Regions from separate parts of the Rhodoferax mekongensis genome, predicted to be linked through region 3. Evidence: riboswitches for the same ligand, from Rfam matches in the RefSeq annotation. Region 3 holds a riboswitch; each other region holds the start of a gene.
What was found. Region 3 has a riboswitch for glycine ahead of RAN89_RS10595 (D-amino acid dehydrogenase). Riboswitches for the same ligand answer to the same signal wherever they lie in the genome.

Region 1 (2,261 bases), 180 kb from region 3:
CAGGCCAAGTGCGAGCAGCACAGCGCCAACCTGGCGGCGGTGATGATCACCTACCCCAGCACCCACGGTGTGTTTGAAACTTCGGTCAAAGAGCTGTGCGCCCTGGTGCACCAGCACGGCGGCCGCGTGTATGTGGACGGCGCCAACATGAACGCATTGGTGGGCACTGCGGCTCCCGGCGAGTTCGGCGGCGATGTGAGCCACCTGAACCTGCACAAGACCTTCTGCATCCCCCACGGCGGTGGCGGCCCCGGCGTGGGCCCTGTGTGCGTGGTGGAAGACCTGGTGCCGTACCTGCCCGGCCACGCTACCGGCGGTGTGCCCGGCACAGGCGCGGTGAGCGCCGCACCTTTGGGCAACGCAGCCGTGCTGCCCATCAGCTGGATGTACTGCCGCATGATGGGCCCGGACGGCCTGCAGCAAGCGACCGAAGTGGCCATCCTGAGCGCCAACTACATCAGCGCCCGCCTGGCCGACCACTACCCCACGCTTTACGCATCGGCCAATGGGCACGTGGCGCACGAGTGCATCCTGGATTTGCGCCACTTCAAGGAAACCTGCGGCGTGATGGCCGAGGACGTGGCCAAGCGCCTGATGGACTATGGCTTCCACGCGCCCACGCTGTCCTTCCCCGTGCCCAACACCTTGATGGTGGAACCCACCGAGAGCGAGACACTGGCCGAGCTGGACCGCTTCATCGACGCCATGATCGCCATCCGTGGCGAAATTGCGCAAGTCGAGGCCGGCGTCTGGCCCCAGGACAACAACCCTTTGAAGCATGCTCCCCACACCGCTGCCAGTGTGATCGGCGCCGCGTGGGACCGCCCCTACAGCCGTGAGGTCGGCGCCTTCCCGGTAGCGACCCTGAAGGCGGCCAAATACTGGCCTACCGTAGGTCGGGTGGACAACGTGTATGGCGATCGCAATCTGTTCTGCAGTTGCGTTCCGGTGGGTGAATACGCCGCGTCCTAAGGGAGCTGCATCGACCATTCACCATGGTTTTCAGGGCGGCTGTGCATTGCATGCCGCCGCCCTTGCCGGGCTGGCCCCGGCATCGCAGCGGGAGAGCCTGCCGCCCACCCGGGCAGCAGCGCCGAAGGAGCAACCACCCCGGAAACTCTCAGGCACCCAGGACCGCTGCGATCTGGGACGAAAGTCCCTTTGCACTCTGAAGAGCTGCCGCGCACTTGTCCGCCGGCACACCGCAGGAGCAAGCCCGCCGTCCACAAGACAGCGGGTGAATCTCTCAGGTCTCAAACAGAGGGGGTCGTCACCTGCACATGGTGTGCGGGTGGGCGACTTCAATGTTTGCGACTGATTTGCGAGAGAGCTCTTTATGAAACACATTGCCATCATCGGCGGCGGCATCACCGGCGTTACCAGCGCCTACACCTTGGCCAAGGCCGGCTACAAGGTCACCCTGATCGAGAAGAACCGCTACGCGGGCATGGAAACGTCCTATGCCAACGGCGGCCAACTTTCGGCCTCCAACGCCGAGGTCTGGACCCACCCCAGCACCCTCGTGAAGGGGCTGAAATGGATGTTCACCAAAGACGCCCCCTTGCTCATGAACCCCGCGCCCACCTGGCACAAGCTGAGCTGGATGACCGAGTTTGTGGCCTCCATCCCAAAATACCGCGAGAACACCGAAGCCACCACCCGCCTGGCCATTGCAGCACGCGAACACCTGTTTGCCTGGGCGCAGGCGGAGGGCATTGACTTCGACCACCAGCGCAAAGGCATCCTGCACATCTACCGCAACAAGGCAGGTTTTGAGCACGCGGGCAAGGTCTCCACCATGCTGGCCGCGGGCGGCCTCTCGCGCCGCACCGTCACACCGGAAGAAATGCGCTATATCGAGCCCACCCTGCAAGGCACTTACTACGGCGGTTACTACACCGAGAGCGACTCCACCGGCGACATCCACAAGTTCACCCACGGCCTGTCGCAAGCCTGTGCACGCCTGGGCGTGACCACGCTCTACGGCCACCAGGTCGCCAGCGCTAGCACCGACGGCACGGTGGCCACCTTGGAGCTGCAACACGAGGGCGGCACCGAGACCCATCGGTTTGACGGCGTGGTGGTGTGCGCCGGTGTGCATGGCCGCGGCATTGCGGCGCAGCTGGGCGACCGGCTGAACATCTACCCGGTCAAGGGCTATTCCATCACTGTGCAACTGAACGACGAAGCCAGCCAACAAGCCGCGCCCTGGGTCAGCCTTCTGGACGACGAGACCAAGCTCGTCACCAGCCGTCTCGGGG
Region 2 (2,261 bases), 180 kb from region 3:
ACCTTTGGGCGCCACCCGCGTCACGCGATGCCTTTATGGCCGCCTACAGCAACACTACCGTGAGCAAGGTAGACATCCACCCCGGTCAACAGGGCATAGGGCCCATCGGCCACATGGGCTACTTCCGCAGACAGGCACAGCCTTTGTGGAACGACGTGCTCCGCTGGTTCGGCGAGCATCAGACTGCCCGCTGAATTCAGAGGGCGGCGCGGGCGTCCAGCTCGGCGATGCACGCCTCCATTTGCGCCCTGCATTTCTCCATCAAGGCAGGCATGTCGTCTAGCGTCACGCCCGTGGTGGGAATGGGTGCCAGTGTCTTGACGATGATGTTGCCGCTGTTCCAGCGGTTCAGGCGCATGGTCTTTTTGTAGTTGCTGCAGCACAGGGGCACGATGGGCACGCCCGCGTTAATGGCCATCTGGAAGGCGCCCTTTTTGAACGGCAGCATGCCCCGGCCGAGGTTGCGGGTGCCTTCGGCAAACACCCAGATCGACGTGTCGTGCTCCTGCATCACCACCGTAGTGTGCAACATGGCCGCCTTGGCTTTGACTGCGTTATCCCGGTCGATCAGGATGTTGCCGGCCAGCCAGTAAATCTGGCCGAAAAAGGGAATCCACTTCAGGCTCTTTTTGCCCAGCGATACCGTGCGCCGTGGCACCGCGCAACCCAGCACAAACAAGTCCCAGTTGGACTGGTGGTTGGCCACGATCACAAAGGGGTTGGGCTGGGTTTTCAAGCCCTCCGTCTCCAGGCACATCTTCAGACCCAGAATCTTCAGCGCGGGGACTGAAAACATCCACCCCGAGAGCCGGGAATTGTCGGGATTGAAGGGCCTAGCAAAACAAATCAGGAGGTTGACCACAGAGGCCAGCAGGAACTGGATGCTGATCAGCACCAGCCTTAAAAGGTAAAGCATGCAAAGAAGGTAAAAATGGGCAAATGTCCGCCGAATGGTAACAAGTGGCCCGCCAGCGCTTTGGCTGGTTTAGAATCCATCCCGTTCAGGAGAGAGCCCATTACGGGCCGCCGAAGGCGCAGGACGGCTGATTGCAGCGGTCTGAACGCTCAGGCAAAAGGACTGACAACTGCCACCCGGCCATTGCGCCGGCGGCAACACCCCACTGGAGAGAGTTTGCACCGCACAGCGGCCTGCAAACCACCGAAGGAGCAACCCGCAGTCTGCGCACGCCACACCGTGCACGCAGGCCCGGCGAATCTCTCAGGTAAAGCGGACAGCGGGGGCAGCACCGGATGGGCGCGAGTCAGCGTGCATCCGGGTTTGATTTGCCCCTCCGGTGCATTGCGCCGGGACTAATTGGATCGCCGCCATGTCCGCTAATGACACCACCTTGTTGACCACACCGCTCAACGCCCTGCACATCGAGCTGGGCGCGCGCATGGTGCCGTTCGCCGGCTATTCCATGCCGGTTCAGTACCCCACCGGCCTGATGGCCGAACACCACCACACGCGCAAAGCGGCCGGCCTGTTTGATGTGTCCCACATGGGTCAGTTGCGCCTGAGGGGCCCGGACGCCTGCGCGGCGTTTGAGAGCCTGATGCCGGTAGACGTGATCGATCTGCCCGTGGGCAAGCAGCGTTACGGCCTGCTGCTCACCGAAGAGGGCACCATCATTGATGACCTGATGTTCTTCAAAAAGGCGCAAGACGAACTCTTCGTCATCGTGAACGGTGCCTGCAAGGCGGGGGATATAGCCCACATTCAAGCCCAGATCGGCAAGCGCTGCCAGGTCAACCCCCTGCCCGACTACGCGCTGCTGGCCCTCCAAGGTCCCCAGGCGGTGACGGCGCTGGCCCGCTTGGCCCCCGGCGTGGAAAAGCTGGTGTTCATGACGGGCGGAGACTTCACGGTCGATACCGGCACCCAAAAGATCAACGTGTTCCTCACCCGCAGCGGCTACACCGGGGAAGACGGTTTTGAGATCTCGGTCCACAACGACCATGCTGAGGCCCTGGCCCGCGCCCTGCTGGCGCAACCCGAAGTGCAACCTATCGGCTTGGGCGCCCGCAACTCCCTGCGCCTGGAAGCCGGCTTGTGCCTGTACGGCAACGACATTGACACCCGCACCACACCGGTCGAAGCCAGCCTGAACTGGGCCATCCAGAAGGTGCGCCGCACCGGTGGCGCACGCGAAGGCGGATTCCCATGCGCTACAAAAATCCTAGCTGCTCTCGCAGATTCCACGGGCGCCAGCGGCACAAAAGGCACTAAAAAGCGGGTCGGCCTGATTGCGCAGGAGCGC
Region 3 (2,261 bases):
CGGCAATGTTGCTGGCAGCGGCGGAGTACCTGGCCTCCAAAGGCAATTTCCAAGGAACGTTGAACCTGATTTTTCAACCCGCCGAGGAAAGCTTGGGTGGGGCTCGCAAGATGATGGAAGACGGCTTGTTTGAGCGTTTCCCCTGCGATGCCGTATTTGCCATGCACAACATGCCTGGATTTCCGCGAGGACAGCTATTGCTTCGGGACGGGGCGACCATGGCTTCGAGCGAGAACATCCTCGTGCATATCGAAGGCAAGGGAAGCCACGGGGCTATGCCGCATTTGGGTGCTGATCCAGTAGTCGCAGGGGCATCTATCGTCATGGCCTTGCAAACTATCGTCTCCCGCAATGTGCCCCCCCTTCAGACGGCAGTCGTAACGGTTGGCGCATTTCAATCTGGTGTCGCAAACAATGTCATTCCCCAAACGGCTACGCTCAAACTAAGCGTTCGTGCCCTGGATCGCGGTGTACGACTGCTGCTACGAGAACGCATCGTTGACTTGGTGGAGGCTCAGGCCAAAAGTTTTGGTGTGACGGCTCGCGTCGAGTTCTTGCCAGGCTATCCGGTACTCGTGAACACTGCTTCAGAAACTGCTTTGGCACGTGAAGTTGCTATTGATCTCGTGGGGCCTGAAAACGTTGTTCAGCAAACCGAGCCATTAACAGGCAGTGAAGATTTCGCGTACATGCTGGAGAAAGTTCCAGGCAGCTATTTGTTCATTGGCAATGGAGACGCCTCTACCGGTGGACATGGTGCTTGCATGGTGCACAACCCCAATTACGATTTCGAAGACCGAAACATTCCTATCGGCGCAGCCTATTGGGTGCATTTGGCGGAACGTTTCCTAGCGTAGGTTTCTAATATCTTTGAACCGGAAGAGACAGGGCGCTTCGCGAGAAGTACCCTGCGCCGAAGGAGCAACCGCCCCGGAAACTCTCAGGCAAAAGGACCGGTTTGAAGCGTTGAACTCTGAAGAGCTGCTGGCTTTGTCATCCGGCACACCGAAGGAGCAAACGACTCTGCCAAACGGCCGGGCGTGAATCTCTCAGGTATCCAACAGAGGGGGTGTTCGTCGTGCATGGTGCACGTACGTCCAGTCTGCCCTAGGGCAACCCTGACATTCTGGAGTTCAATGATGAAAACGATAGCAGTTATCGGCGGTGGCATCACCGGTGTCACGACCGCCTATGCCTTGGTAAAACGGGGCTTCTCCGTCACGCTTTTTGAGAAGAATCGGTACTCCGCGATGGAGACGTCCTTCGCGAACGGTGGACAACTCTCGGCGTCGAACGCCGAAGTCTGGACCCACTGGTCCACGATTTTGAAGGGCTTGAAATGGATGCTCCGAAGTGATGCGCCGCTCCTGGTCAATCCGGCGCCGAGCTGGCACAAGATGTCGTGGTTTGCCGAATTCATTAGCAATATCCCCCACTACAAAACAAACACGATTGAGACAACCAAGTTAGCAATCGCTGCCAGGGAGCATCTTTTCGCTTGGGCTCAAGAAGAGGGAGTGGATTTCGACTTGAAGCAAGAGGGAATCCTTCATATCTATCGCGATAAGAAAGGTTTCGAACACGCCGGAAAAGTTTCTGAATTACTTGCTCGCGGTGGCCTCTCTCGGCGTGCAGTTACCCCCAGTGAAATGCGGGCCATCGAGCCCACTTTGGCAGGTAGTTACTACGGGGGCTATTTCACTGAAAGTGACTCAACTGGCGACATCCACAAATTCACCCAAGGTCTCGCTGCAGCTTGTGTCCGTCTGGGTGTCAAGACTCTTTATGGTCAAGAGGTGAAACAGCTGATCAGTGACGGGAATATGGCCACGGTCATCACTGAAGAAGCGGAGGGAACTTGCTCCCACTATTTCGATGCATTGGTGGTGTGTAGTGGAGTGGGAAGTCGTCAATTTGCTTCTCAGCTGGGTGACCGCGTCAATATCTACCCTGTCAAGGGTTACTCCATTACGGTCAATCTCTTGGATGCTGAAAGTCGTGCCGCGGCACCAGTAGTCAGTCTTTTGGACGACGAGACCAAACTGGTCACAAGTCGCCTTGGTGAAGAACGCTTCCGAGTCGCCGGTACCGCTGAGTTCAACGGTTACAACAAAGATATTCGTGCAGACAGAATCCGTCCCCTCGTAGAGTGGGTCAACCAATGCTTCCCCGGGGTAAACACCCGGCAGGTCGTTCCGTGGGCAGGTCTCCGACCCATGATGCCGAACATGATGCCGCGCGTCGGCGCTGGTTCGAAGCCC

Region 1: it holds a riboswitch for glycine, as region 3 does, so the genes downstream of both, RAN89_RS09730 (D-amino acid dehydrogenase) here and RAN89_RS10595 (D-amino acid dehydrogenase) in region 3, are expected to answer to the same signal.
Region 2: it holds a riboswitch for glycine, as region 3 does, so the genes downstream of both, gcvT (glycine cleavage system aminomethyltransferase GcvT) here and RAN89_RS10595 (D-amino acid dehydrogenase) in region 3, are expected to answer to the same signal.

Annotation. Positions count from the first base shown of each region.
Region 1 covers NZ_CP132507.1:2,008,247-2,010,507, reverse strand. Annotated here, with positions in the region: gene gcvP (aminomethyl-transferring glycine dehydrogenase) at 1-972, shown strand, start outside; glycine riboswitch at 1,051-1,147, shown strand; glycine riboswitch at 1,159-1,271, shown strand; gene RAN89_RS09730 (D-amino acid dehydrogenase) at 1,337-2,261, shown strand, end outside.
Region 2 covers NZ_CP132507.1:2,013,249-2,015,509, reverse strand. Annotated here, with positions in the region: gene RAN89_RS09755 (alpha/beta hydrolase family protein) at 1-194, shown strand, start outside; gene RAN89_RS09750 (1-acylglycerol-3-phosphate O-acyltransferase) at 197-916, opposite strand; glycine riboswitch at 995-1,091, shown strand; glycine riboswitch at 1,112-1,246, shown strand; gene gcvT (glycine cleavage system aminomethyltransferase GcvT) at 1,329-2,261, shown strand, end outside.
Region 3 covers NZ_CP132507.1:2,189,073-2,191,333, reverse strand. Annotated here, with positions in the region: gene RAN89_RS10600 (M20 aminoacylase family protein) at 1-857, shown strand, start outside; glycine riboswitch at 867-966, shown strand; glycine riboswitch at 967-1,074, shown strand; gene RAN89_RS10595 (D-amino acid dehydrogenase) at 1,140-2,261, shown strand, end outside.